DNA from 3 places in the Rhizobium sp. YTU87027 genome. Region 3 is predicted to be linked to each of the others. Evidence: predicted binding sites of a transcription regulator. Region 3 holds the regulator's gene; each other region holds the start of a gene.
What was found. Region 3 encodes LexA, which represses DNA repair genes until DNA is damaged. Its sites were predicted from a motif close to TGTTCNNNNTGTGTTCNG; they were not measured.
Positions count from the first base shown of each region.

Region 1: the regulator LexA is predicted to act here: its motif matches at 7,406-7,423, upstream of NBG89_RS16090 (helicase-related protein).
Region 2: the regulator LexA is predicted to act here: its motif matches at 8,648-8,665, upstream of dnaE (DNA polymerase III subunit alpha).

Region 1 is NZ_CP098440.1:3,235,482-3,245,543, forward strand. Features, by position in the region: gene NBG89_RS16040 (glycoside hydrolase family 2 protein) at 1-21, opposite strand, end outside; gene NBG89_RS16045 (DUF1839 family protein) at 37-999, opposite strand; gene NBG89_RS16050 (amino acid--[acyl-carrier-protein] ligase) at 1,008-1,916, opposite strand; gene NBG89_RS16055 (acyl-CoA dehydrogenase family protein) at 1,921-3,102, opposite strand; gene NBG89_RS16060 (acyl carrier protein) at 3,103-3,354, opposite strand; gene NBG89_RS16065 (lysine-2,3-aminomutase-like protein) at 3,615-4,667, opposite strand; gene epmA (EF-P lysine aminoacylase EpmA) at 4,664-5,731, opposite strand; gene efp (elongation factor P) at 5,883-6,452, shown strand; gene NBG89_RS16080 (YMGG-like glycine zipper-containing protein) at 6,620-6,883, opposite strand; gene NBG89_RS16085 (DUF3309 family protein) at 6,911-7,066, opposite strand; gene NBG89_RS16090 (helicase-related protein) at 7,581-10,062, shown strand, end outside.
Region 2 is NZ_CP098440.1:1,140,430-1,150,491, reverse strand. Features, by position in the region: gene NBG89_RS05800 (PleD family two-component system response regulator) at 1-161, opposite strand, end outside; gene NBG89_RS05795 (response regulator) at 180-551, opposite strand; gene NBG89_RS05790 (DUF3572 domain-containing protein) at 684-992, shown strand; gene NBG89_RS05785 (hypothetical protein) at 995-1,666, shown strand; gene NBG89_RS05780 (GNAT family N-acetyltransferase) at 1,641-2,231, opposite strand; gene NBG89_RS05775 (DNA polymerase IV) at 2,277-3,596, shown strand; gene NBG89_RS05770 (L,D-transpeptidase family protein) at 3,691-4,923, shown strand; gene dnaE (DNA polymerase III subunit alpha) at 4,926-8,426, opposite strand; gene NBG89_RS05760 (hypothetical protein) at 8,731-9,315, shown strand; gene NBG89_RS05755 (DUF5680 domain-containing protein) at 9,386-9,850, shown strand; gene NBG89_RS05750 (ABC transporter ATP-binding protein) at 9,851-10,062, opposite strand, start outside.
Region 3 is NZ_CP098440.1:1,316,038-1,326,099, reverse strand. Features, by position in the region: gene kdsA (3-deoxy-8-phosphooctulonate synthase) at 1-485, opposite strand, end outside; gene NBG89_RS06705 (VOC family protein) at 482-1,366, opposite strand; gene lexA (transcriptional repressor LexA) at 1,566-2,282, shown strand; partial or broken gene NBG89_RS06695 (ComEC/Rec2 family competence protein) at 2,263-4,684, opposite strand; gene gltA (citrate synthase) at 4,977-6,266, shown strand; gene lpxB (lipid-A-disaccharide synthase) at 6,295-7,476, opposite strand; gene NBG89_RS06680 (LpxI family protein) at 7,473-8,354, opposite strand; gene lpxA (acyl-ACP--UDP-N-acetylglucosamine O-acyltransferase) at 8,358-9,176, opposite strand; gene fabZ (3-hydroxyacyl-ACP dehydratase FabZ) at 9,173-9,640, opposite strand; gene lpxD (UDP-3-O-(3-hydroxymyristoyl)glucosamine N-acyltransferase) at 9,633-10,062, opposite strand, start outside.

The DNA of each region.
Region 1 (10,062 bases), 1.9 Mb from region 3:
ACTCGCCAACCGTCCCCGCATGCTAGACTCCCGGCTTCACAAGCGCTCCTTGAGCGAAGCCATCATGGAATCCCATGCATCGGCTGCCGGATCAAGCGCTGTGCGCAGTGGATCATACTTCTTCCGCGTCACGGCCCGGGCGAGCTGGAACTGCACTGACTTTGCAACTTCGGAAATCCGGCGCGCGTCATCAATGGCAGACGAAAATTCATTGGCAGAGAGCCAGGCAAGATGATCACCGGCAAGTTCGAAATTGGCGCCAAACTGGCGTAGCGTGTTGAACGCATATTTGTGAAAGAAACCAAACGGTCGCTCTGCCACTGCTTCCACCTGCTGCGGAAACACTTTGGCGAAAGCCAGGATAGGATTCGAGACCGGCCGGCGACCGAAGTGAAGTCCGAGGAGTTTGCGCGCCGTGGTGCTGACATGCGCAGCCTCAGGAATACGGGCGGGAAGCTTTACAAATTCCGTGTACGGAAGGAACAACGGATCTTCTGGCGTCAGGTGAAGCTGGAACAGGCCGTCGAAGTCTTCGCCCTCGAGCTGAAAATAACCACCGTTGTGAAAGTACTCGACGCGCTTTCCGGCAAAATCGAACCTGTTGATTGCCACGGTGGTCTTGCCATGCTCGGTTCGATAGGCAGTGCCCTGCGTGTCGGGCATATAGAACGAGTCCATCTCGATCAGGCAAAGGCGCCCGCGCGCAATCTGCACCTCGATGTGCCGTTCGACGCGGTCGAAGATGGCAAGTTCGGTAACGCGGATATCGTAGAGTGCCTCAAGATCCTCGAGGGGCACCTTGAAGAAGGTGAATTGATCGCCCTCGAAGTCCTGTGTGAGTGTGAAGCCAAGCATCGCCTCCGGCGCGGTGCCGACGGCGTTCAGCACTTCGATCCAGAGGTCGACATAGCAATTGGTTTCAGGCCACATCCGCTCACTGGAATGCAGCGGATGCGGCTGATAGCCATCCGGGTGGACCCGCGGAAAGACGGCTCTCATCGCTGCGCTCAGCTCCACAGCGCTTGACGCACCTTGGAAGGCCAATGCTTGACCTCGAGCCCGTGGTGATGAAACAGCGCGAGCGCGATGCGCTCAAGGCCGAAGCCAACGCAAGCCGTGTGCGCAACGCTGCCGTCTTCGAGATATAGCTCCCATTTCGTGCCAAACGCATCCTGATGGTAGTTGAAGCTCATGCAGGCCGTCGGCTTGGCAACCGAAGTGATCGGAATGAGCAGTTCAAATTTCAGGTTCTGATCGCGCTGATTATTGGCCAGCATTTTGCCGGCGCGGCCAAAGAACGGGTCGTTCGCGACATCAATCGTCACATCCAGGCCGACTGCCTTCATCATTTCGACGCCGCGATCCATCCAGCGTTGCCGGAAATCCGTGACATGCTGCTCCGTACCCATGCAAATATATTCACGCATGCGGAAAAGCTGCTGGCGCGCGGGATCCTGCGAAGGCTCGTGGCGGAAGCAATAGGATTGCAGATCGAAGAGACCGCCGCCCATCGGCAGTTTGCCGCGGCGAGCAACAGTCGGATAGAGCGGATAGCACGCAGCAGGAGTCAAAACGATGTCGGTTGCCTGCTGATCCTTCGTCCAGTCGTCTCCCACTTCCATGCACTGAAGGAGGCTGATGTGGTCGAGTTCACTGCCGCAGAAACTGTGAACCGTGCCCGCGAGCTGCGGGAAGCTCTTCATGTAACCGCTCTTCTCGAAGAAGGCACGGTTCATTCCGGGCGGAAAACGCATCGCTTCAGCGCCATCGGCGCCGCCGAACTTGTCGATCAGGCGCTCGAAGGCGGCAATCACGTCTTCAAACTGTCCGCTGCGTCCGTAAAGACCGTCAACGCCCGTATCGATCAAGAGACCCGATTCAAAAAGCCTGTCCAGAAACGTTGTCTGCACGTCCATGTCGTCACCCCAGTAAGCTAGTGTCCTGCTTGTGGACAAGAAGCATGCTCGACGTGTTGCCGAGGATGCGGTCGTTCGAGATCATGAGTTGTGCGGAATGGGCATCGCGCAGGTGCCGGCCGACGCTGAATGGCGTGCCGTTCTTGTAACCCATGATCCCACAAATCAGCATCACGTGATTGACGATCTCGAGAATCGTCTCCGACGAGGCAATCTTCACGTTGTTCATCGTGACAGCGAAGCCCATCGAGGAAAGCTTGTCCGCGTCGCTCTTGGCATCTTCGTAGGCCTTCAGGCCGGCGACGACGTTCGAGCGAACCATCTGCAGAAGGTTGGAGACCTCGGCCAACCGCAGGGCTCCGGGCGGTGGCGCCCCTGGTGACTTGCGCGCCGCTGCTCGCACGAACGCCTGGGCGCGACCCACAGCGTCGACGGCGATGCCATACCACACGCCGCTCCAAAGAAGGTGCGACGACGCCAGCATCGATTGGGCCGCGATCTCCGCGAAGGGCTTCGGAAGGATTTGCGCTGTGGGCGCCTCGCCGCTGAAGAGGAAGCCATCCGAGCACGTGCCCCGCATGCCGAGCGTATCCCACGCGTGGGTTTTTTCCAGCGTGTACTGCTCCTTGAGAAAAACGGTCAGAACCTGATCGGAAGAAGCCGCATTGGCATGGGCGCGCGACGTAATCATGATCGCATCGGCGTAGGAGCCGTAGGATATGACGGTGGCGTCTTTCTCCAGACGGCAGGTATCGCCATCCACCTCGATCGCGCAGATGCTGTTCCTGAGGTTGCCGCCAATGCCACCTTCGGTCGTCGCCGACCCAATCAGCAATTGCTCGGCCGCCACGCGTTGCATAAAGGCCCGATGCCATTCGCTCTCGGCGCCGTGCTCGACCAGGCTGCAAAGCTTGATGTGATGCATGGCGAAAACCATGGCAGCCGCAGAACACGCCTGCCCAAGCATCGAGCACAGTTCGGCGATCCGTGCGATCGTCGCGCCTTCGCCGCCGAAGTGGCGTGGAATCTGAATTCCGAGCAACCGCTCGGCCCTCATGGCCTCCACGGCTTCGTGTGGGAACCTCCCGTCAAAATCGACGGAGTCCGCATGCCTTGCCGCGATCGCGGACACGCGGGCGACTCTGGCGGCAAGATCTTCTTCCGTGATTTTGACCGGAAAGTTCATTTAGGCGACCTTCCGGCTATCTTTGATCTGGTCGACGGTCTTCGAGATCGCCGAAATGCTGGCGAAAGACTTGCGATTGAGGAGATTGTCGGGAAATTCGATGTCAAAGGCTTCTTCGATGCCAAGCATAAGCTGCACCGAAGCGAAGGAAGTTAAGCCCACGGCATAGAGGTCGGCATCGTCGGCGACTTGGTCAACAGAAACGGGAAGCTTTCCGAATTTGACGAGGAGCTCACGGATCGTAGTATTCATTATGACTTCTCCAAGATGATCATATCTCGAGTGGCGAAACTGCCTTGTTCTCGCGATAGGCGTAGTCTGGAAAAGACAAAATTCTCCTAAATGACGTAGTTAAAGTGAGCTAATCACCTCAGCTAAATTCTTAGAAGAGAAACGGGAGGAAGCGGAACTTACGTTGGATTTCAATATCTTGACTGAGTCATATATTTTCGCGCCATCAGAGGTCTGGCAACACTGTGTCCAAGAACAACACTTCGCTCGCACCTTTTTTACTAAGCTCCCGGCGGATATAAGTGCTCGACACCGCGATAATCCGACACAGAATAGCAACCTTCACCCATCTCTCTGATCGACTGTTCGCCTATCACGACCTTGCCATGGCCACCGGGGATATCGAGTATGTAGGTGGGTTGGCAGAGGCCGGAAATCCGGCCGCGCAAAGCGGCGACTATCTTCTGTCCTTCTTCGATCGTCAGTCGAAAATGGCTTGTGCCGGGAGCCAGGTCCGGATGGTGCAGGTAGTAAGGTTTTACACGCGTCTCGACGAAGGCCTTCATCAACTCTGCAAGTACTGTCGGATCATCATTGACGCCCTTCAGAAGCACCGACTGGCTGACCATGACCATTCCGGCATCAATCAGGCGGGCACATGCCGCGCGCGCCTCATCGCTCAGTTCGCGCGGATGATTGGCATGCAGCGCCACGTAGACGGTCTTGCCGCTTGCTCTGAGGGCCGCAATCAGGGCCGCATCCACTTTTGACGGATCAACCACGGGAACCCGGGTATGGAACCGCGCGATCTTCACGTGGTCGATCGATGCCAGTTCGCGAAGAATTTCTTCCAGCCGTCGCGGCGACAACACGAGCGGATCGCCGCCCGTCAGGATCACTTCCCAGATTTCCTTATGGTCGCGGATGTAGGCGAAGGCCGCAGACATTGCATTGGGGTCAAGCGTGCCCAAGCCCTGCGGACCGACCATCTCGCGGCGAAAACAGAAGCGACAGTAGACCGGGCAGACGTGCACGGCCTTCAACAGCACCCGATCCGGATAGCGATGAACGATCCCCTGTACGGGACTATGGGCTTCGTCGCCGATCGGGTCGGCGCGCTCTTCGGGCGTCGTGATCAGCTCGGCCGGCTCAGGAACGAATTGCCGGGCGATTGGATCTGAATCATCGCCTCGGTCGATCAAACCTGCAACAGTCGGAGTCAATGCAATGGCATAGCGCGCGGCGACATCACTCAGCGCGTCCCGGTCTCTCTGACCCAGCAGTCCTGCGCGTTCCAGCCCTTCGACCGTCTTGATAGGCCCGTTGCTGTTCATCTGCCGTACTCCGCGACCGGAGCCCACATCACCTGATCGATCCGCGAGGCCCCGGTTGTCAGCATCACCAGCCGATCGAAGCCAAGAGCGATGCCGCTTGCCTCGGGCATGATGGCAAGCGCGTCCAGAAAATCCTCATCGAGAGGATAGCTTTCGCCGTAGATACGAGCTTTTTCAGACATCTCGATCTCGAAGCGGCGGCGCTGTTCCGCTGCATTGGTAAGCTCGCCGAAGCCGTTTGCAAGCTCGACGCCGCAGGCATAGACCTCGAAACGTTCGGCAACACGGGGATCAAGCGCCGATGGGCGCGCCAGTGCCGCTTCCGACACCGGATATTCGTCAAGAATGGTCACACGGTCGAAACCCAGATGAGGCTCAACCTTTTCGACCAGCACGCGGCTGAACAAATCCGCCCAGCCATCGTCGTCTGCAACGCGCATTCCGGTCCGCTTCACTTGGTCAGCGAGATGCGCCCGATCCGTCGCACCATCGGCGGAAACGGAGGCCAGCAAATCAATGCCGGCGTAGCGCTCGAAAGCTGCGGCGACACTGATCCGCTCCGGTCCGGCAAACGGATCGCAATCCCGGCCCCTATAGGTGAGCCGCGTCGTCTTCATGGTTTCCGCAGCCAGCGCCAGGATCCGAACGCAGTCCATCATCAGGCTCTCATAGCTTTCGCCCACGCGATACCACTCGAGCATGGTGAATTCCGGGTGGTGCAGAGGGCCGCGCTCGCGGTTGCGATAGACGTGGGCAAAACAGGCGATGCGCTGTTCGCCGGCCGAAAGCAGCTTCTTGCAGGCGAACTCAGGTGAGGTATGCAGGTAGAGCGGCGCCGCCGTCTGGCCGTCCGTCGTCAAAGCCTCGGTGGCAAATGCGTGAAGATGTGCCTCGTTGCCCGGCGACACCTGCAGCGTGGCGGTGTCGACCTCAAGAAAATCCTCGCTCAGGAAGTAGCCGCGCAGTGAAGACTGGATCGCATTGCGTCCAATCAGGAACGGGCGGCGGTCCAAATGCACGCTCGGCGTCCACCACGACGAGACTTTGGCGATTGAGGGATTCATTGGCATCATCCTGACTGACCTGTCCAACGCTGGGGCTGGCTATTTGCCGGATTTTAGGTTAGTTGCGCCCCCAAAGAACAATCAATCGCGTCTCCGGGGCTGTATCGACAGTCCTCTACGACGCCAAAAGCCGAGTTACAAGGAAGTCTTAATGGTCAAGGTCATCGCCTCTTCCGTCCGCAAGGGCAACGTTCTCGACGTGGATGGCAAGCTCTACGTCGTTCTGACGGCCCAGAACTTTCATCCGGGCAAGGGCACGCCGGTTACACAGGTCGACATGCGTCGTATCGTTGACGGCGTCAAGGTCTCCGAGCGCTGGCGTACGACCGAACAGGTCGAGCGCGCCTTCGTCGAAGACGTGAACTTCCAGTATCTTTATGAGGATGGCGAAGGGTTCCACTTCATGAACCCGGCGACCTATGATCAGGTGGTCGTGAACGATGAAACGATGGGCGATCAGAAGGCCTATCTGCAGGAAGGCATGACCTGCATCCTGTCAATCCATGAAGGCGTTCCGCTTGCGCTCGAACTGCCGCGCCACGTGACCCTCGAAATCACGGAAACCGAGCCGGTTGTTAAGGGCCAGACGGCTTCGTCCTCCTACAAGCCGGCAATGCTGTCGAACGGCGTGCGCACCATGGTGCCTCCGCACATCAACGCCGGCACGCGCGTCGTTATCGCGACGGAAGACAATTCCTACGTCGAGCGCGCAAAGGACTGATCGTCCGCTTCAGCGCTGAGAAACCACGGCCGCTTCGGAAACGACGCGGCCTTTTTCTTGTCAGTGGCTACGTTCGTATCGCGACCACCGTTCAAACAAAAAGCGCCGGCTCAAGACGGCGCTTTCGATTTCAAAAATGATAAGGCCGCCGAACGCCGGCCTGGGCTTTAGTAGCGCGGGCAACGTGCCTCGTAGCGACGGCCATACCGATCCCGGTAGACGCAGTAGCCACGGCGCTCAACGGACTGGCCGATCAATGCGCCAGCAAGACCACCGGCAACAGCACCCACTGCAGCGCCACCCCAACTGTTGCTAACAGCACCACCGATAATGGCGCCTGTACCGGCACCGATTGCGGTGCCCTGCTCGGTCGCCGTGCAGGAAGCAAGTGCGCCAACGAGGGCGCCAATGAGTACAATCTTCTTCATCATGACATATCTCCCAGTTTTTTCCGTCGTTTAGATACGACCGAGCAGCACAAGAATAATAATAATCAGGAGAACTAGCCCCAAACCGCCCGAAGGTCCATAGCCCCATCCGCGGCTATAGCCCCAATTCGGTAAGGCGCCGATCAACAGCAGAATAAGGATAATCAGAAGTATCGTGCCAAGCATGGTTCAAGTCCTCAGCCTCATTACACCTGGAATGGACAAGAAACACACATCACCGTTTTTTGTTCCAAATGTATCAACCGTTCCACTTTGGCGGGAAAACCACTCAATCAGGCCCCGTTTTCGCTTCCGGTGAGTAACGTTGACATCATCAGGCGAGACTCGAGCCCAAATGGATCGTCGATTTTCCGCCAAGGGCTGTTGACAGCCCGGATGCAAAGCGAGTCGCACGTATAGCGCGAATCTCGCGATTCAGCATCTTGTGGGAAAAAGTGATTCAAAATCAATACTTAGCCGTGAACAAACACTGAATCAGCCGGAGTCAGCGATTCGTCTCCGATTCGTTCTCAAGCTGTTCCGAATCGCAAAACGAGCAATCTGCAAGCTTTTCGCGCAACAGAAACCGCAGAGTAAATTCAAATCAGCACTTGCGTTTAGGGCAATGGCTGTCCATGTGTTGTCTGCTTCGGAGAGGAGCTGACTTGATCTGGGGCACCCTCGCCTCATCTGCAGGACCATGACACTGACATCGCAGCCGATGATACTGAGTGGGCGCGGAGTAACCGCGGTGCTCGGACCAACCAATACCGGCAAGACGCATTATGCCATTGAGCGCATGGTTGCTCATGGCACCGGCGTGATCGGGCTGCCGCTACGGCTGCTGGCGCGTGAGGTCTATACACGTGTCGCCGAAAAGGTCGGGGTTCAAAACGTTGCGTTGGTGACGGGCGAAGAGAAGATATCACCTCCCAACGCCCGCTTTTCGGTCTGTACTGTCGAGGCAATGCCACGCGAGACCAAAGCCGCTTTCGTCGCTATCGATGAAGTTCAACTCGCCGGTGACCTCGAGCGAGGACACATCTTCACGGACCGTATTCTTCACTTGCGCGGCCGCGACGAAACGCTGTTGCTCGGCGCCGGTACCATGCGCCCGATCCTGCAGCAACTGCTCCCCGGAATCACCGTCGTCGAACGGCCGCGCCTTTCCCACCTGTTCTATGCGGGTCAGAAGAAGATCACTCGCCTGCCGCAACGCTCGGCGATCGTCGCGTTCTCCGCCGACGAAGTCTATGCGATTGCCGAGTTGATCCGCAGACAGCGCGGCGGAGCAGCAGTCGTTCTCGGAGCTCTCAGTCCACGCACCCGCAATGCGCAGGTAGCGCTCTATCAAGCCGGAGACGTGGAATATCTGGTCGCAACGGACGCGATCGGTATGGGTCTCAATCTTGACGTCGATCATGTCGCCTTCGCGCAAGATCGCAAATTCGACGGCTATCAGTTTCGCAATCTCAATCCCGCCGAGCTCGGGCAGATTGCCGGCCGCGCCGGACGGCATGTTCGCGACGGGACGTTTGGTGTCACCGGCCAGGTCGATCCCTTTGATGAGGAACTGGTCGAACGCATCGAAGGCCACGAGTTCGACAATGTGAAGGTGCTGCAGTGGCGTACCAAGAACCTCGACTTCGGCTCGCTTCACGCGTTGCGCACGAGCCTTGAGACCGGTCCGACGGTCTCCGGCCTGACACGCGCTCTGCCCGCCGTCGACCAGCAAGCGCTGGAGCACCTGTCGCGCTACCCCGAAATCATCGATCTTGCCAATAACCCGGCGCGCGTCGAGAAGTTGTGGGAGGCCTGTGCGCTTCCGGACTATCGACGCATCGCACCGGCCCAACACGCCGATCTGATTTCCACCCTCTTTTCCGATCTCGTCCGCTATGGCACGGTAAACGAGGACTTCCTTGCCGAGCAGGTGCATCGCGCGGATCGAACAGACGGTGAGATTGACACGCTTTCGGCGCGAATCGCGCAGATAAGGACTTGGACCTATGTATCGAATCGGCCCAATTGGCTTGCCGATCCGACACACTGGCAGGAAAAGACGCGGGAAATCGAAGATCGATTGTCCGATGCGTTACATGAAAGGTTGACGAAACGCTTTGTTGATCGCAGGACATCTGTGCTCATGAAGCGCCTGAGAGAGAATGCGATGCTGGAAGCTGAAATCAGTGTAAATGGCGATGTCTTCGTTGAAGGACATCATGTGGGGCAACTGTCGGGATTCCGGTTCACGCCCATTTCGGGAGCGGAGGGACCGGACGCTAAGGCCGTTCAGTCTGCCTCGCAGAAGGCGCTCGCTCTGGAATTCGAGGCACGCGCGGCTCGCCTCCATGCAGCCGGCAATGGCGATCTCGCGATCAGCTCCGACGGTTCGATCCGCTGGTTGGGCGACCCGGTGGCGCGCCTGACAGGCAGCGATCATGTCATGCGTCCGCGCGTCATCATCCTCGCCGATGAGCAGCTGACCGGCAATGCCCGCGACCACGTGGCCGCTCGTATCGAGCGCTTTGTAAATCATCATATCAGCACCGTTCTGAAACCGCTTGATGACCTGTCTCGCGCGGAGGATCTGCAGGGTCTGGCAAAGGGCCTGGCATTTCAGCTCGTCGAGAACCTCGGCGTGCTGTTCCGGCGCGATGTGACTGAAGAGGTAAAGTCGCTGGATCAGGATGCGCGCGCTTCGATGCGCCGCTACGGTGTCCGGTTCGGCGCCTACCACATCTTCGTCCCCGCCCTTCTGAAACCCGCCCCGGCAGAGCTCATCACGCTCCTCTGGGCACTGAAGAACGACGGTCTCGACAAGCCCGGCTATGGCGATCTCATTCCCGTGCTGGCCGCAGGCCGCACGTCGGTTGTCACCGATCCAGGTTTCGAGCGCACCTTCTACAAGCTGGCCGGCTTCCGGTTCCTTGGCAAACGTGCAGTGCGCATCGACATCCTGGAGCGTCTGGCCGATATCATTCGCCCTCTGCTCCAGTGGAAGCCGGGCCAGGCCAATCGTCCGGAAGGCGCATATGACGGGCGCCGTTTCACGACGACGACCGCCATGCTTTCGATCCTTGGCGCAACGTTGGAGGACATGGAAGAGATCCTGAAGGGACTCGGCTATCGCGCCGATGCTGTTAAGGCAGAGGAGGCGGCCGCCCATCTGTCGGCCCAAG
Region 2 (10,062 bases), 180 kb from region 3:
ATATCGAGAAGGACAAGATCGACCTGGTTGCGCTCGCATGTTGCCAGCGCTTGATAGCCGTCGCTTGCGGTCAATACGTCGAAATACTCGGCCACCAGCCGCGCCTCAAGCAACTTGACGTTGGCCGGGATGTCATCAACCACCAGAATGCGCGCAGTCATAGGCTTCTTTCCGATGCGTCAGGCATCGCCCAGATAGGTCTTGATCGTCTCAATGAATTTGGGAACTGAGATGGGTTTGGAGACATAGGCCTCGCAGCCGCCCTGGCGGATGCGTTCCTCGTCCCCCTTCATGGCAAATGCTGTAACGGCGATAACAGGAATGACGTGCAGATCATCGTCTTCCTTCAGCCATTTGGTGACCTCGAGACCAGAAACTTCGGGGAGCTGAATGTCCATCAGAATCAGATCGGGCCGGTATTTACGCGCGAGATCGAGCGCTTCCATGCCGTTTCGGGTCTGGATTGTCGTGTAGCCAGACGCCTCGATGAGGTCGCGAAAGAGCTTCATGTTGAGCTCGTTATCTTCTACAATCATCACCTGCTTGGGCATGACACGCGTCCTACGTCCGTTCTGGTACCGTTTCCCCGCATGAAGAAGACTTCCGCGATGGCATGGTTCCATAGAACCGATGGCTGCACACTATCGGTATTTGGTTGAAAAATAGGTAACTTACCCAGAGAAATGCAAAGCAACTTCAAGACTTCGAAACAACTCGCGGCAGATCCGCAGCAGACCGCGATCGCCGTTCTTGCCTGGCTTGCTAGCGAACCGGATTTGTTCGGCCGTTTCCTTGCATTGACCGGCGTCGAGCCCGCACAGGTCCGCCACGCGATCAACGATCCCGGGTTTCTTTCGGGCATGATGGATTTCATCATGCAGCATGAGCCGACGGCGATGGCCTTTTGCCAGGCGACCGGCACCGCGCCGGACGCTTTGAATGCGGCGTGGCTGCACTTTTCGCCACCGGGACTTGGGTCGGGAGAATATTGAGCATGGATATTGCTACCAACGTTAGCCAGGTGCGCCTCCGCGATCGGCCCTTGGTCGTCTGCGACATCGATGAAGTGGTTCTCGAGTTTCTCACTCCGTTTACCGCTTTCCTGCGCTCGCACAGCTATGACCTCCTGCCGCGGTCGTTCCGCCTCTATGGCAACATCGTCTCTCTGCTCGACGGCAGCGAGTTGGACAAAGCGGCGGTCGATTCGTTTGAGGAAATATTCTTCGCGAACCAGCACATCTGGCAGAAGCCAGCGGAAAAGGCCGTCGAAACACTGCAGTCGCTTTCGGCCGACGCCGACATCGTCTTCCTGACCGCGATGCCACCTCGGCACCATGGTATCCGGCGCGAATTTCTCAACCAGCTTCACCTCTCCTTCGACCTGATCGCCACGGAAGAGGCCAAAGGACCGGTTGTCGCAAGGCTCCATGATCGCCGAAGCCTCCCGGTCGCCTTCATCGATGATATGCAACGCAATCTCCTTTCCGTTGCCGATCATGTGCCCGACTGCCTGCTCCTGAGCATGATGGCCAACGCCGATTTCAAACCGTTCGCACCACCACCGATTGGAAACATCGTCGCGGCTACTGGTTGGGACCATGCCGCTGAGCTGCTAAGGGCACATTTCGCGGCGGATGTTCTTACGAGCGCAAATCCAGCCGCATGAGCGGCCGACCATCCTTTCTCTTTGCTACGGTTTCAAATCCAGCCGCATCGAAAATCGCGGTCGATCCGGTACAGAGCGTCACGGACTTCGATTGCTTGACGTGGTCAATCGGACAGCCCTCGATGTAGCGGGCACCGTGGCGCCGCGCATGGTCGACCGCACCCGCGAGGAGACGATGGCTGAGCCCGTGCCCCCGCAAACGAGACGTCAGGAAGAAACAACTCACGGCCCAGAATGACGGATCGTGCGCATCCTCTTCTTCCACTGGCCGGGACACGGTTCGCGGCGAATTGAATTGCGGCACGTCGTACCGTGGCCCGACCTGAACCCAGGCGACCGGCTCGTCATCGGCGGCATAGGCTAGGATGCCGGGCGGCGGCCCAACGGCGATCCGGCCGAGCATGTGCGATTTTCGCTCATCCGGCTCCATCTTCGTGCGGACGGAATGAGGCAAGCGAAGCGCAACACACCAGCAATCATAAAAGGCTCCTCGGGGACCGAAAAGCCGCTCGAAGTCACTCCAGCGGTCTGCGGTCACCGGCTCGAAACGGAGATCGATATCCAATGCAAACCTCCCAGCCTGTCTTGAGTCTCAAAAGCTTAGAGGCTAATGTTGCGATGTTCAATCTTTGTTCTTGCCATGACACCTGCCTACGCCAAGACACCCGGCTTCTGTCGCGACTGCCTTGCCGAGCAGAAAGCTGAAACGCGCCGTTGCGCTGCGTGCGGAAGTCCTCGTGTTGTGCGGCATAAGGAGCTCTACGAGCTGACCCTGGCGCACATCGATTGTGACGCCTTCTATGCAGCGATCGAGAAGCGTGACAATCCGGAACTCGCCGACAAGCCCGTCATCATCGGTGGCGGAAAGCGCGGGGTGGTATCCACCGCTTGCTATATCGCGCGCATCCATGGCGTTCGCTCGGCAATGCCAATGTTCAAGGCTCTGGAGGCCTGCCCACAGGCAGTCGTCATCAGGCCCGACATGGAAAAATACGTTAAGGTCGGACGGGAGGTCCGCACCTTGATGGAGGAGCTGACGCCGTTGGTTCAGCCGCTTTCCATCGACGAGGCGTTCCTGGAACTTGGTGGAACCGAGCGGCTGCATCACGATCCGCCGGCGCGCACGCTCGCCAAGTTCGTTCAGCGGATCGAGAAGGAGATCGGCATCACGGTCTCCGTCGGCCTTTCCTACTGCAAATTTCTCGCCAAGGTCGCGTCCGACCTGCAGAAGCCCAGGGGCTTCTCGGTCATCGGTCGGGAGGAGGCCGTTTCCTTCCTTGCGCCGCGACCGGTGACGACGATCTGGGGTGTCGGCAAGGCGTTTGCAGCAACGCTCGAGGCAGACGGCATCCGAACGATCGGCCAATTGCAGACAATGGAGGAAAGCGACCTCATGCGCCGATACGGCAGCATGGGGCAGCGGCTTGCACGCCTCTCGCGCGGCATCGACGACCGCGAGGTCCATTTGAACGACGCAGCAAAAAGCGTTTCGTCCGAAACGACCTTCTTCGATGATATTTCCCGCTATGATGAACTCGTCCCGATTCTCCGCAGCCTTTCGGAAAAGGTTTCCTGGCGGCTGAAGAAGCACGATATCGCCGGTCGGACGGTGGTTCTGAAAATGAAGACGGCGGAGTTCAAGTTGCGCACCCGCAATCGCAAGCTCGAAGATCCGACCCAGCTTGCCGACCGGATATTCCGCACCGGGCTCGAACTCCTGGAGAAGGAGACGGACGGTACAAAGTTTCGGCTGATCGGGATCGGCGTGACTGATCTTTGCGATCCCGCGCGCGCTGATCCTCCCGACCTTATCGATATGCAATCGGCCCGCAGGGCAGCTGCCGAAGCTGCCATGGACAAGCTTCGCGACAAGTTCGGAAAAGGCACCGTCCAGACCGGATATACCTTTGGCGGCAAGCGCGATCACTAGTATGTGAGCCTGCTTCAACGTCCGTTATTTCAAGTTTTCCTTAAGCTTCGGCGACTAGGCTGGCGCTTCAAGTATTGCGTATCGGTTGAGTCATATGTTGTCGCGTCTCGTTTTCGGCCTCGGCTTGCTGTCGGCCACCGCGCTCGTGCACCCCGCGCTTGCCGCGGATTCACGCACGCTGCAAATCTTCGTATCGAAGGATACGCAGTCGCTTACGCTCTATGATGGCACCGAGGTCGTGGCGACCTCGAAGGTCTCGACGGGGAAACCCGGCCATAGCACGCCGAGTGGCATCTTCTCGGTCATCGAGAAGCAGAAATATCACGAGTCCAATATCTATTCGGCTGCGCCGATGCCCTTCATGCAGAGGCTGACCTGGTCCGGCATCGCGCTTCACGAGTCCAATTCCGTACCGCGCTACCCTGCATCACACGGCTGCGTCCGCATGCCGGCAGCCTTCGCCAAGCAGCTCTACAAGATGACGACGATGGGCGTTCCCGTTGTTATAACCGACGCCGAACTCACGCCCGAGCCGATCGATCACCCGATGCTCTTCCGGCCGGACGTGCCAGAACCGCCACTGCTTTCCGACGCTTCGCTGAGGCCGGCAATCGGGCAAGCGCCCGTTCAGGTCGCCATGAACGACGTCGCACTACCATCTCCTGATACGCCGGCGGCAACAGGGCCGACAAACGACACACCGATCCGCATTCTCATAACGCGCCGCAGTCTCCGAGCGGAGGTCATCGACCTTCAGACCTACCTGAATGAGCTTGGCTTTGCCGCAGGTGAACCCGATGGCTTCCTCGGGTCGGCAACGCTGCAGGCAATCAGCGACTTCAAACTGAAGTATCCGGTGGAGCCCACGGCAGAAAAGTCACCAATGAGTGACGCGCTCATCAGGGCAGTCTATGCCGCGGCAGGCAAGGGAACGCCACCAAATGGCATCATCCTGATCCGCCAGGGTTTTGAGCCGGTTCTTGAGGCACCGATCTCGATTGAGAACCCTGGGCTTGCCCTCGGCACGCACTTCTTCTTTGTCCACAACGTCGATTTCGAAACCGGCTCGGCAGACTGGATGGGGGCAACGCTTCCCAACACACTCTCGCACGCAACCATGACCCGGCTCGGCATCAGCAGCCTCGAAAGCTCGATCATATCAGGCACACCGATCGCCAACGCCTTGAGCCGCATCGATATTCCCGAGGAGACACGGCGCAAGATCGACGCCATGTTGACCACCGGCTCGACACTGACAATCTCCGACACCGGCCTCGGAACCGAGACCGGCGAAGGAACGGACTTCATCACCCTTACGAAAGGCTGAGGTCAGACCAGCTCGACGTCGATGACGCCCGGGGCTGCGCGAAGGGCTGCGGCAATCTCAGGTGTGATGCGATATTTCTGCGGAAGCTCGACCTCCACCTCGCGCTTGCCTTCCTCCTTGATCACGATGAAGGAGACCAAGCCATCGCCCTTGGCATTCAGGTGCGCCGCAACCGCCCGAAGCGGCCCTGAATCCCGCACGTAGACGCGTAGGGCCTTCTGCATTTGTAGTGATTTCTCTTCAAGCGACTGGATGGTCTGCAGGCGAAGGCCAACGCCTTCGGGCCGCTCCTCCCCCGTCGCCGTGATAACGAAGGACTTTCCGGATTCCAGCACATCACGATACTGGTTCAGCATTTCGGAAAACAGCACGGCTTCGAACTGACCCGAGGAATCCGAAAACACGATGATGCCCATCTTGTTGCCGGTCCTGGTCTTGCGCTCCTGCTTCGAGATGACCGTCCCTGCAAGGCGGCCGTTACTCGCGCCCTGCTTCACCGCGGCCGAAAACTCGGCGAAGGTCTGGACCCGCATCTTCCGCAGAATGTTCTGGTAGCTGTCGAGCGGATGTGCCGTCAGGTAGAAGCCAAGGACCTGAAACTCCTTGAGCAGCTTCTCGGAGGCCAGCCATGGCGAAAACTGCGGTAGCGAGATTTTCTCCGGGCCAGACGACAGCGCGCTGCCGAAGATGTCCGACTGGCCGCTCAGCTTGTTTTCCTGTGCACGCTGCGCATAGCCCATGATCCGATCGAGACCGCCTGCGAGTTGCGCCCGATCGAGCCCGAAGCAATCGAAAGCACCGGCAAAGATCAGGCTTTCCAGCACACGCCGGTTCACCTGTCGCGGATCAATGCGCAGACAGAAATCCTCAAGGCTTGCAAATGGGGTGCCGCCCCGGACCTCCACGATGTGGTCGACGGCTGATTCGCCGACTCCCTTCAGCGCCGCCAGCGCATAGTAGATCCTGTTGTCGCCGGTTTCGAAGTGGCGGAACGAGGTCTGCACCGAGGGTGGGATCACCTCAATGTCGAGGCGCTTCGCGTCCTGGCGGAAGTCGTTCACCTTCTCGGTGTTCGACATATCGAGTGTCATCGACGCGGCAAGGAACTCGACCGGATAGTGCGCCTTCATGTAGGCGGTCTGATAGGAGACAATCGCGTATGCAGCGGCGTGCGACTTGTTGAAGCCGTAGTTCGCGAACTTGGCGAGCAGTTCGAAGATGTTGTCGGCCTGCGGCTTCGACACACCGTTCTTGATGGCGCCATCGACGAAGCGCTCGCGCTGCTGGTCCATCTCCGCCTTGATCTTTTTACCCATGGCGCGACGCAGAAGGTCGGCTTCGCCGAGCGAATAGCCCGACAGGACCTGGGCGATCTGCATCACCTGCTCCTGGTAGACGATAACCCCCTGCGTTTCCTTCAGCAGATGGTCGATCGTCGGATGGATCGACTCGACTTCTTCCTCGCCGTGCTTGCGGGCATTGTAGGTCGGAATATTCTCCATCGGACCCGGACGATAAAGGGCCACGAGCGCGATGATGTCCTCAATGCAGTCCGGCTTCATACCGATCAGCGCCTTGCGCATACCCGCACTTTCGACCTGGAACACGCCGACGGTTTCGCCACGCGAAAGCATCTCGTAGGTCTTCTTGTCATCGAGCGGGATCGAAGCGAGGTCTACCTTGATGCCGCGCTTGGCGACGAAATCGACGGCGACCTTCAACACCGTCAGCGTCTTCAGACCAAGGAAGTCGAACTTGACGAGGCCAGCCTGCTCGACCCATTTCATATTGAACTGGGTGACCGGCATGTCGGAGCGCGGATCGCGATACATTGGTACCAGCTTCGACAGCGGTCGGTCGCCGATGACGATACCGGCAGCATGGGTGGAGGCGTGGCGGTACAAGCCCTCGATCTTCTGGGCAATATCGAGCAGGCGCGCGACGACAGGCTCCTTGTCGGCCTCCTCCTGCAGCTTCGGCTCCTCCTCGATCGCCTTTGACAGCGGGGTCGGGTTGGCCGGGTTGTTGGGAACCAGCTTGCATATCTTGTCGACCTGGCCGTAGGGCATTTCCAGCACACGGCCGACGTCGCGCAGTGCCGCGCGCGCCTGTAGCGACCCAAAGGTGATGATCTGCGCCACCTGCTCGCGGCCGTATTTGCGCTGCACGTAGCGGATCACCTCTTCTCGGCGATCCTGGCAGAAGTCGATATCGAAGTCCGGCATCGAGACGCGTTCCGGGTTGAGGAAGCGTTCGAAGAGCAGCGAGAAACGCAGCGGATCGACGTCGGTGATCGTCAGCGCATAGGCGACCAGCGAGCCCGCACCCGAGCCGCGACCCGGGCCGACGGGAATGTCATGCTGCTTTGCCCATTTGATGAAGTCCGAAACGATCAGGAAGTAGCCCGGGAACTTCATGCGTTCGATAACGCTGAGTTCAAACTCCAGCCGCTCGCGGTAGTCTTTCTCCTCATAGCCGGGCGACATGCCGAGCATGGCAAGGCGACTATCCAGTCCCTCCTCCGCCTGCCGGCGCAGTTCGAGCGCCTCTTCGCGCTCCGCTTCCTCGGGGTCGGTCGTGGCGCCGGTGAAGCGGGGCAGGATCGGCTTGCGCGTCTTGAGGATGAAGGAGCAGCGCCGCGCGATCTCGATAGTATTTTCCAGCGCTTCCGGTAGATCGGCAAAAAGCCTCGCCATTTCGGCACGGCTTTTCAGGTAGTGATCAGGCGTTAGACGGAACCGCGTATCGTCGGAAACGATCGCGTTGTGGGCAACGGCCATCAGGGCGTCATGCGCATCATAATCGTCACGGGTCGGGAAAAAGGCTTCATTGGTGGCCACCAGCGGCAAATCGTGCTCATAAGCAAGGCCGATCACCTTCTGCTCATGGCGCTTGTCATAGGTGCCGTGCCGCTGCAACTCGACGTAAAGCCGGTCGCCGAAATGACGCTTCAGCAGCAGAAGGCGTGCCTCCGCTTGAGCTGCATGTCCGTCCTTGAGCGCCACGTCGATCGGTCCCGTCAAGGCACCGGTCAGAGCGATCAGGCCTTCCGTTCCGATCTCGTCGAGCCAAGAGGCGCGAATGTGGATCGATTGACCATTGCCCTCGCCGCCGAGATAGGCGCGGCTGACCAGATCCACCAGCCGCTCGTAACCAGCATCAGTCGCCGCCAAGAGGACCAGCGACGGCAGCTTGACGAGCACCTGCTGGCCGCCGCGCCGTTCCGTCTCAGGACCATCTTCCATGTCGATCGAGACCTGACAGCCAATGATCGGCTGCAGGCCCTCGTCCATGGCCTTCTGTGAAAACTCGAGGGCGACAAACAGATTGTTGGTGTCAGTGATCGCAATGGCCGGCTGGCTATCGCCCGACGCCTTATAGAGGATCTTCTTGAGCGGCAGTGCCCCTTCGAGCAGCGAATAAGCCGAGTGGACACGAAGGTGAACGAAGCCCGGCGTACCGCCGATGAAACCGCTTGCCGCGTCTTTCTCCGCACCCCCCATGACATGCCTTCCGATCATCTGAATCAAATCAGGTCTATTCTCAGCATCGGGGGGTCGATGTCCAGACAAGGGTTGCGTTCGGACCGCATGACAGCCATGCGGTCCCCGAAATTCTTACATTGCCATGCAGATCAGCGAGAAGCTGGCAACGAACATTGCGATGGAGGTGAATGCTGCGATATCACGGATCAAGTCAGTCATTTGGCTCTCCTGTTCTCTTATGTTTTCAATTTGTTCCGCTATTGTTCTATTGTCAACAGGATTCTTTTCCGCTCTGCTGGCCGTATGGCGATGGGAGAAAAGCATGTTTAAGTTTGTATTAATTGCGGGATTGGTTCTATCGACAGCGTTTACCGCTCGAGCCGAGCAGATTGACCCCGCGCGTATCATCGACGCGGCGACAGGTGATTGGGATGGCGACGGGCGTGCGGATCTCGCACTGCTGGTTGCACCTGAAGATAGCGCCAGCGACGATCAAATCGGAATCTACATCTATCTTCGTGATAGCGACCACGAGCTGCTGCGACTGTCCATGAGCGCGCCAAACAAGATTTGGGGCAGCACCAGCGCTGACGGCGTCTTCGGTCAGGAACCCTCGTTGAAAGTCGTCGGCAAGTCCTCGATCGCAATACATTCGCAGAACAGCGCCATCGGGCGCGACCGCTGGGACCAGACGCTGACAGTGGCTTATCGCAACAAACAGTTCGTTGTCGCCGGTTACACCTACAATCACTACGACACGCTCGACCCCAACGCCGGCGGTACCTGCGACTACAATGCATTGACCGGCAAGCTGCAGAAGAATGGCAAAGACATCAAGGCCGAGTCGCGCGTCATCCCAATCCTCCAATGGAATGACGACACAGGGCAAGCGATCTGTGGGCAATAGTCTTTGTTCTTATTTTGTTCTTTACAATTGGCACGGTTATTGAGAGGCTGCCGAGCTGGAGAACAAAGATATGGATATCGCCGCACTGAACAGCTTCATCGTCGAGGCAAAGGCCAATTCCTATGTCGGCGGCGGAAGTCCCGCGCCCGCGTGCCGAACAGGATCGCATGACATCGGTTATCAGCGCGGCCCATGGCGCTATCTCGACAGTTATTTCGGCGGCACCGATTTCGCCGGGCAGGAAGTGGTCTGGCTGGACAGCGAACCGATCTGGGCAATGAACTACTTCGGCCGCATCGTTGAGCATTCGCTGATCGACGGAGAACGGGCGGGGACTGTCATCAAGGCTGCGCTGTCAAAAATGTATGCCGAGTATCGACGCTTTCTCGGCGGTATGGAATTCGATCATGCCTTCGGCTTCTATGCCGATCAAAGCATGGGCGACTGCAGCCATTTCAGCGGCCGCGAGGTAATCGTCGTGAAAGAACGCAGGGCCTACGAACTGGACTACCGTGGCGGCCTCATCCACCCGTGATCAGAAATCCACGACCTTGCCGTCGGCGATTGTGACGCGCCGGTCCATGCGGCCGGCGAGTTCGTGATTGTGGGTCGCGATCAGCGCCGCCAGGCCGGATTGACGGACCAGCGCTTCGAGCGCGTCAAAGACGTAGCTCGCGGTTTCAGGATCAAGGTTGCCCGTAGGCTCGTCCGCCAAAAGCAGGCTTGGCGCATTGGCGACGGCGCGGG
Region 3 (10,062 bases):
TTCAGCTTGTTGAGGACATTCTTCATGTCCCAAGGCGCCAGGAACTGCCCCTTCTTGACGTTGATGGCTCGGCCGGTTTTGGCGGCAGCCACGAGCAGGTCGGTCTGGCGGCTGAGGAAGGCAGGAATCTGCAGGATGTCGACGACGGTTGCCACCTCGGCGCACTGCTCTTCCGTATGGATGTCAGTCAGAACCGGAAAACCGTATTCCTTCTTAAGGTCGGAAAAGACCTCCAGAGCCTTTTCAAGGCCAATGCCTCGCTGGGCCGATAGCGACGTCCGGTTGGCTTTGTCGAAGGACGACTTATAGACGAGACCAAGACCAAGCTTGTCGCAGAGTTCCTTAAGCACGCCCGCGACCATGAAGGCATGGTCACGGCTCTCCATTTGACACGGGCCGGCAATCAGCGACAGCTTGCCGGTATTCGAAAAGGTGACGCGGCCGGCGCCTTGGCCAACCACGACTTCGGAATTTGTCTGGCTCATCGTTTCTCCTCGAAGGCGAAGAGCGCACCCTGGCCGGGCGCCGCCTTCACCAGAATTCGATTGTTCTTGCGCGTGTAGGTCATCCCGTTAGCAGCCAAATGCGCTTCTGTCACGGCGAGATCACTGACCGTGAAAACAATGGCGACGCCACGCAGGCCGCGATCGTTTGAGGGTGCGGGGATGTCGAAGTAGGCATCCAATCCATCTGGAGAGAGAACGCTCACTTTGGCGTTCGGAGTTGTAACACTCGCGCCAAAGGCCTCGTTGGTCACCGTGAGGCTGTGCGCCGCGGCGCGCACAAATAGTGCAAAAGCCTTTGGGTCCGGCGCGCCAAGAATGATCTCCGCGATTCCTTTGACGCCGTTCACATGGGTTTGCAGCGTCCTTCGATCAGACGGCAGCGGATTGACGCGTTGGCATGTGAAAAAGAAAAAGTCCGGAGCTCGCAGATCGACCGCGAACGCGAGCTTGAACGCGGCGGTTGCCTGAGAACCGTCGGGCAGCCTCATCGGTCGCTCGAACTGCAGCATCTCGCCACCGTTGATCTTTTCGGCAAGGAATCTGGCATGGTCGCGGTCGGCATCGGCGGTCGCGAAGACCGCAGCGGAGAACCCATCATCCCCGCATCGAAACCGAAAGGCGCGGTCACGCGCGGTAAAGACATTGCCCTTCTTCGCTGACGCCTCATACGGTTCTGCGCTGGCGACCGCGAGAGGCTCCAGGTAAGTTTCGTCGGCGAAGAATATGCAGGCGTTCTCGGTTCCAAAAGGATGCCGGGCATCGGGCGCGACGGTGAATCCGAGTTTTCCGAGACGCTCGCGGGCAAGTACAATATTGGAGACCGGCAGCACGATGTGGTCCAGCGGATGTGCTTCGCTCATGGCAAACTCCCGGGAATTTGCGAAGATGTGCGCCGGGCAAGGGAACAATGCAACCCCCTTCTGCGCTTTCGCTCAAAAGCAATGCAAAAACTGAACAAGTTGCAGGCAAGTTTTACGAAAATTTAGGTACTTGCGGAACACATATGGAACATATAGTGTCTGTTCTGGCTTTGTTTCACGACTCTGGGGTTCAACTTCGATGCTGACGCGCAAGCAACAGGAGCTTCTTCTCTTCATTCACGAACGAATGAAGGAGTCCGGTGTCCCCCCATCTTTTGACGAAATGAAAGACGCCTTGGACCTCGCGTCGAAGTCCGGCATCCACCGGCTAATTACTGCTCTGGAAGAACGTGGTTTCATTCGTCGACTGCCGAATCGAGCCCGTGCCCTGGAGGTCATCAAGCTTCCTGAAGCCTACAATCCGAGCTTGCAGCCCCGCCGCGGCTTTTCGCCGAGCGTCATCGAAGGCAGCCTCGGAAAGCCACAGCCGGTCGCGCCGCCGAAGCCGGCTGCACAAGCCGACAACGGCAATTCCGCCTCCGTGCCAGTCATGGGACGGATCGCCGCGGGCGTGCCGATTTCGGCAATCCAGAACATTACCCACGACATCACTGTTCCAGCCGACATGCTTGGCCCGGGCGAACACTATGCGCTTGAGGTCAAGGGCGACTCGATGATCGAAGCCGGCATCTTTGATGGCGACACGGTGATCATCCGCAACGCCAGCACTGCAAATGCCGGCGACATCGTTGTCGCACTTGTCGATGACGAGGAAGCAACCCTTAAGCGCTTCCGCCGCAAAGGCGCTTCCATTGCGCTTGAGGCCGCGAACCCGGCTTATGAAACGCGTATTTTCGGGCCCGACCGTGTCAAGGTTCAGGGCAAGCTCGTCGGCCTCATTCGCCGTTATCATTGAAGAACGGCGGCTCACCGTCGAAGGTGCCGCTCCGCCAGTTGTATGCCCGATGCCACATCCAAGGGCGGTCAAGTGTGGTGTAGGCCGTCGTTACCACGGGTACACCTTGGTCATCTATCCTTATCTCAGCAGCGCCCGAACGACGCAGGGTTTCGCCGGTGAACAGAAGCGCGCCCGACCGGCATGCCGTCGCCCGCAGGCGAGCGGGCGTTACGACGATATCGGCTGTATCGCAGGCAGCGCCGAAATAAGCGGGATTTTCGACGATTGTCACGACGTAGCCGCTATCATGCGGGGCGGTGCACCAGGCGCCTTTCAGGCAGACAAAGCGGTTCTCAGCGCCCGTCGATGCCTAACGTAGCGCGTTGCGAGCGTTACGCAATTCCGTTGCTGAGAGTCGTGGAGCTTCCCCTTTATTTCCGCGCTGCCGAACAGGGCCGACGCCTTCCAACAATTGCGGTGGCTGGCTTAACTCCGCCGCGAGCGCCCTTCGCCATTGATCGAAGACGAAGTCAGGCGGATGGGGTCGATTGGATGCAAGGACCTGCCCTTTGACAATCGCGACAAGACTGCCGTCCTCGGCGATGACAATGTCGGGGGCGGTCTGGACGGCGCCAATGCCACAAGGGCGGTTGCCAACGCGATCACGGCAGCGCCGAGATAGCGGAGCTTGGTTCGCAGAAGGGCAAGCGAGAGGAAGCCCGCGACCGCCACCGGAAAGCACCAACCCGGCAGTCGTCCGATATCGACGTTGCCACCCCAGCCCGAGACCATCTTGGCAATGGCGATCACGATGTCGAGCCCGAAGCCCGCGATTTTCCAGGGAATAATATCGAGGCTAAACGGCGTCAGCAACATCGCGAACATCCCCATTGGCATTACCACAAAAGAGATCACCGGCATGGCCATGAGATTTGCGGGTAGTCCGTAAGCGCTGAGCCGGTGGAAGTGTTCGACACCAAAGAGCGCCGTCGAGAAGCCGCCGATCATCGAGGTCAGCAAGGTGCACCCAAAGAAGCGAGCGACAAGCGATGGGCTTCACTGCGGCGACCTGCAGCAGAGGGTGTTCGCGCGCGCTTCTCTGTGACCAGATTAGGGCGAGCCTCGCTGCGAATGACATCTGGAAGCTCGGTCCCAGCGCCTCGGACGGAGACGGGAGCAGGATCACCCAGGCGGACAAGGCGATGTTGCGTAAGCTGATCGACGGTCGATCGAAGAACACGGCAGTGAGCATGATCGCCATCATGATGAAGGCACGTTCCGCCGACACCGCGAAGCCCGAGATCATGTAATAGGCCGTCAGCGCTGCCAGCGCGCCAGCCGCGGCGGTCTTCTTGGTCGGATATGCCTGGACAACGGAAGGAAACAGGCTCAACGCCTGGCGCAGGCCGACGAAAAAGATGCCGGCCGACATGGCCATGTTAAGGCCGGAGATCGCCACGATATGTGCCAGGCCAGCCTGACGCAGGGCATCGGTCGTTTCCTGCGAGATGGCACGCCGCTCGTCGGTGACAAGCGAGGCGGCGAAGGCACCGGTATCGCCCGGCAGGATCTCGCGGATACGGTCACCTATACCGCTTCGAAGTGCGTCCAACCAATTCACCGCGCCATTCCACGGCGGCTGCTCACCGACGGTTGCTGGCATCGAAGCGCTTGGCGCATCCGTTCGCGCCAATCCCGTCGAAATAGGCGCTGAAAGCAAAATCGTTGAGCCCGGGGAGCGCGGGTCCGGCAGGCGGCGTCAGCAGCGAGCGACCCGTCAACCACGCACCGATGCCGAATGGTTCCGCCTGCCCGCGCGCGACGACGGAAACCCGCTCAGGTGGCCGCCTTATCTCGGGTGACTGCGTCGATGAGACGGAGACGATGTAGCGCCACCGGCCACGGCCGTCCCCCTCGCGGCGTTCGACGCGCCCCGTAATCGTGGTCGTCACGGCTGTGTCCAGTATAACGGTCGGCCTGCTCCAAGTTTCGAACTGGCCCGCGAACATCCCCACGACACAGAGCAAGCCCCCCAATGCGGCATTTCGGACAAGTCGGCGTCCTCGCCCTGCCGCCAGCACGACAAGGGCGAATACCGCAAACCAGGCCACCATCCGTAGCTCCGGCAGGTCGCTTTCAAGTTCGAACCAGAGCACCGCGCCTGCCCCCAGGAAGACCGGCGAAGACAGGAAGAACCGCCCATGTTCCATTTCCGTTGCTGCGGCGTGTCGAAGCCACGCGGAGCAACAGTCCGTCGCAGTCCTAATCCGAGTTGGCCACGGCAAGAACGATTGAGTGCGGAAAACGAGCGGGCGTTTCGGAGTCGCTTGCGGAACAAGAAAAGAAGGTTCTCCCGCGCGCTCAAACGCATCCGCGGCGGGTGCGACCTCCCTCACCTTGAATGGCTTCAACCCCGGCATGCATTGCGCCCAAAAACAGCCGCTCCTACAACCAGAATGCAAGCTCGATGGCTTCTTAGCAAGGATAATCGATTGAAATCTGAAGGAAAATCGGAAGTGAGAAAAGCCAAGGATAATCATCAGCTTCTGCTATGCGCGGCGCTCATCGCAGCAGTGCCCAAAAGTTGATACTGCGATGCACAAAATGGCGCCGCGGTAACTTGGCATTAGGCGCGCGATCATATAGCTATCGTCGACGACGCTTAACCCTATGGCGCTTTTATGGCGCCAACCGCCAGTTTGGAGGATCAGAATGACGGAACAAAGCGCAACACTGAAAATCGGTGACAAATCAGTCGATCTCGCTGTCAAGAGCGGCACGATCGGTCCTGACGTCATCGATATCGGCGCCCTGTACAAGAACACGGCTTCCTTCACGTACGATCCTGGTTTCACCTCGACCGCATCCTGTGAATCGAAAATCACCTACATCGACGGCGACGCCGGTGTGCTTCTGCATCGCGGCTATCCGATCGAGCAACTCGCCGAGCACGGCGACTTCCTCGAAGTCTGCTATCTGCTTCTCTACGGCGAACTGCCGACCGCAGCCCAGAAGAAGGATTTCGACTATCGCGTCACCCATCATACGATGGTGCATGAGCAGATGAGCCGGTTCTTCACGGGCTTCCGCCGCGATGCGCATCCGATGGCTGTCATGTGCGGCTGTGTCGGCGCGCTGTCGGCCTTCTACCATGACTCCACCGACATCACGGATCCGCATCAGCGTATGGTCGCAAGCCTGCGTATGATCGCCAAGATGCCGACGCTGGCCGCCATGGCCTACAAATACCACATTGGCCAGCCCTTCGTTTACCCGAAGAACGACCTCGACTACGCCTCGAACTTCCTGCGCATGTGCTTTGCAGTTCCCTGCGAGGAGTATGTGGTCAATCCGGTGCTGTCGCGCGCGATGGACCGCATCTTCATCCTGCACGCCGACCACGAGCAGAACGCGTCGACCTCGACCGTCCGCCTCGCAGGCTCTTCGGGTGCAAACCCGTTTGCCTGCATCGCTGCCGGCATTGCATGCCTCTGGGGCCCAGCTCACGGCGGCGCCAATGAAGCAGCGCTCAACATGTTGACCGAGATCGGCACTGTCGACCGCATTCCGGAATACATCGCGCGCGCCAAGGACAAGAGCGATCCGTTCCGTCTGATGGGCTTCGGTCATCGTGTCTACAAGCACTACGATCCGCGCGCCAAGATCATGCAGAAGACGACGCATGAGGTTCTCGGCGAGCTCGGTGTCAAGGACGATCCGCTGCTCGAGGTCGCGATGGAACTCGAACGCATCGCACTGACCGATGAATACTTCATCGAGAAGAAGCTCTATCCGAACATCGACTTCTATTCCGGCATCACGCTGAAGGCCCTGGGCTTCCCCACGACCATGTTCACCGTGCTGTTTGCTCTCGCCCGTACGGTCGGCTGGATTGCCCAGTGGAACGAAATGATCGAAGATCCGGAACAGCGTATCGGTCGCCCGCGCCAGCTCTATATCGGCGAGCCGCAGCGCGACTACGTGCCGGTTTCCAAGCGCTAATCAGCGACAGCAAAAAGCAAAAGCCCGGTCAGAAGTGACCGGGCTTTTTCTTTTGAAGGATGTCGAGAACAATCTCGGCCGCGTGTTCTCCCGGCGGCTTTTCGGTCTGCATCCTCTGCCAGAGGACGTCATACCCCTCCATCATTGCCTGCCGAGGCAAGGTGTCCACCGAGAGCTTCTCCATCCAGCGCGCAAAGCTGCCGCCTCGGACAACGTCGTTGATATATTCGGGCACAATAGCGTAATCCGCGATCAGGTTCGGAAGAGCCGCGCTCCACGTTTTGATCTTGCTGGTCATAAGCTTGATGATCCAGTCGGTCTTGTACGCAGAGATGCAGGGAACGCCGGTCAGCGCCAGCTCGAGCACGACGGTCCCCGACGCCGCCATGGCCGCATCCGCTTCCGCGAAAGCCCGCCACTTTGCCTCCGCTCCCGTCACGATCTCCGGCTTGGTGGTCCAATCCTTCACGAGATCCCGGATCATGGATTCGCGGCGCGGCATCGTCGGCAAAATGAAGCGCATCTCGCCGTTACGTGCCACCAGCTCGTGCATGGCATCGCCAAAGTGCGGCAGCAGCTTGGTGATCTCGGACGAGCGCGAACCGGGCAGCAACATCACGGTCTTCCGATCAGCCGGGCCTCGCGGTTTCGTCTGGGCGCGCTGGCCGCGGGCGTATAGCAGGTTCTGATCAGCAGTCAGGCGGTGGCCAACGTAGGTTGTCGGCGGGCCGCCCAGCCTGTGCATGACTTCCGGCTCGAATGGCAAGACAGCCAGCACATGGTCGACATAGGCGAGCATGCGGTGTGCGCGGTATTCCTTCCACGCCCAAACGCTCGGGCAAACATAATTGACAACAGGCAGGTCGGGCAGCGCCGTGCGCACACGCTTGGCGACCCTATGGGTGAAGTCCGGACTATCAACGATAATAAGCACATCGGGCTTGGCGGCGATGATTGCCGCCGCCGTCTCGCCAATCCGCCGAACCAGCCGAGGCAGCTTCGAAAGCACCTGCGTGATGCCCATGACCTGCAGCTCGGAGAAATCGAAAAGCGAGCACAGACCCTGCGCCTCCAGTCCCTCGCCGCCGACCCCGATCAGTTCCACGTCGCCCGGAAATTGCCGCTTCAGGGCTGCAATCAGGTCCGCGCCCAGAAGGTCGCCCGAAACCTCTCCAACGACGATAGCAACTTTCAGTGCCGCCTCGCTCACGCCAGCCCCCAGGATGGCAATCCCCTGTCCAACCCACACACGAAGATACCGGCTTCATCCGCAGCCTTTATGACAGCGTTTCGCTCCAGGACGAGTGAGCGGCCCGCTTCAACAGCCACGCCGGCCAGCCCCGCCTTCTGTAGGTTCTCGATCGTCGAAATACCGATCGATGGCAGGTCCGCGCGGATATCCTGCTGCGGCTTGCAGAGTTTCACGAGCACGCCACGGCGGCGCGCGGAAATTCGCCCAGCCGAGCGCAGATTAGCGACGCGATCCAACATGCTGTCCGTGCCCTCCACTCCTTCGAGCGCGACAATGCGGCCACCAACGGCAACAGCCCCCTGACCGACGTCCAGCCTACCGAGCGCATCCGCCGCTTCTGCAGCTCGCGCGATGTCCTTTATATCATCCGCGCTTGGGCGAACGGCACCCAGCGGACCGACGGACGCAAGCAGATCGGGTGCGATCTCGTGCGCACCAACGACCCGACGTCCATTCTCCTCGATCAAGGTAATGACCATCCGCAACACCGTATCGTCGCCGCCAGCAAGCAGCGTACGAATTGTCGACGGCAGTTTCACGAGCGTTTTCAACGTCGGCCTGACTTCGCGCCACTCCGGACGCCGGCCTACGCCGCCTGACATTACGACGCGGTCTATGCCGTTGTTTTCAAAGATCCGATGGAGAGCAGCGAAATCGCCGACGCCGATGACCGCGTGGTCGAAGCCTTCCCAGGACCGGTCAGCCTCGTCTTTCAGAGCGATAATGAAGGGGTTCTCGCCTGCGTCTCGCGCCGCGGTGGCGACATGAGACGGTAAAAGACCGCTGCCCGCGATAATTGCCAAGCGGCCTTTTGCCATGTCACCCGCGAGAGCCAAGCATCACCCTTTCTGTCCCCTGGTCGGAGAGGAAAGAGCGCGATCGCTTTCAGCGGCGATGAAGTCGAGAATCTGAATGACCTGTTCGCAATCGGCATATTCGTCCCGGATCGCGGCGGCGTTGTCACGGATCGAACCGTCGCCTTCGAAGATCGCCTTGTAGGCGCGCCGCACGGTATGGATCGTCGCCCGATCAACGCCAGCGCGGGTCATGCCAACAACGTTCAGGCCACTCAGAAGACCGGGATTGCCATTCAGCATGCCATAGGGAATGACGTCGTAGCTGACGGCAGAAAGGCCGCCGACAAAGGCCTGCCGGCCGACGCGCGTGAACTGATGCACGGCACAGCCGCCACCAAGAATGACGCGATCCTCGATCGTCACGTGGCCGGCAAGCATCACATTGTTGGACATGATGACGTTGTTTCCGACCCGGCAATCATGGGCGATATGCGAATTCGCCAGGAAGAGGTTGTTATTGCCGACAATCGTCTGGCCACCAAAGTCGGCGGTACCCGTATTGACCGTCACGCCTTCGCGGAACGTGCAGTTATCGCCGACCGTCAAGGTCGTCTCTTCGCCGCCATGATGAACACTCTGCGGATCGCCGCCGATTACGGCCATCGGGAAAACGCGGCATCCCTTACCGAGCGTCGTCCTGCCGGAGACAACCGAATGCGCAAGCAGTTCCACGTTATCACCCAGCACGACCTTCGGCCCAACGTGGCAGAAAGGGCCGATCTTGACGTTCTCGCCGATCACGGCGCCGTCTTCGACAACCGCCATCGCGTGAATGCTGGTGCTGGCTGCAATGGTGCTCATGCCTGATCCTTGCGAACGATCATCGCGCCGATGTCAGCCTCGGCGACAAGCGCTCCATCAACCTTGGCATCGCAATGGAACTTCCAGATATTACCGCGCTGCTTCTGTTTCTTCACGTGATATTCGACACGGTCGCCAGGAACGACTGGCTTGCGGAAGCGCGCGTTGTCGATCGTCATGAAGTAGACCAGATTCCCAGTCTCGCCTTGCTTTTTGGCGCAGATCGCGCCGGCCGTCTGCGCCATGCCCTCGATGAGCAACACACCCGGCATGATCGGCGACTCCGGAAAATGACCGGTGAAATGCGGTTCGTTTGCCGTCACGTTCTTGATACCGATCGCGGATTCGTCGCCGTCGATATCGATGATCCGGTCCACAAGCAGGAACGGATAACGATGTGGCAGCAGCTTCATAATCTCAATGATATCCGCCGAAGAGAGCGAAGTCTTGGCTTCCTCAGTCATTCTTTTCTCCCGTTTTCTTGCCGCCCGTTGATCGCGCCAAAATCGCTGCGGTCTCTCGCAGAAAATCGTTGATGGGGCGCGCGGGCACACCACCGTAACGTTCGCCGGCGGGTATGTCTCCGATCACGCCGCTCTTCGCCGCGATCTGCACTCCGTCACCGATCTTGATATGTCCGTTCAGTCCAGCCTGCCCGCCGATCTGCACGCCATCGCCAAGCACCGTGCTGCCGGCAATGCCGACCTGCGAAACGATGGCGCAATGGCGCCCAATGCGGCAATTATGGCCGATCTGGACCTGGTTATCGATCTTCGTGCCTTCGCCGATGACCGTATCGTCCATCGCACCACGGTCAATCGTCGTATTGGCGCCGATCTCGACGTGATCCTGAATGATAACCCGACCGATCTGAACGATCTTGATC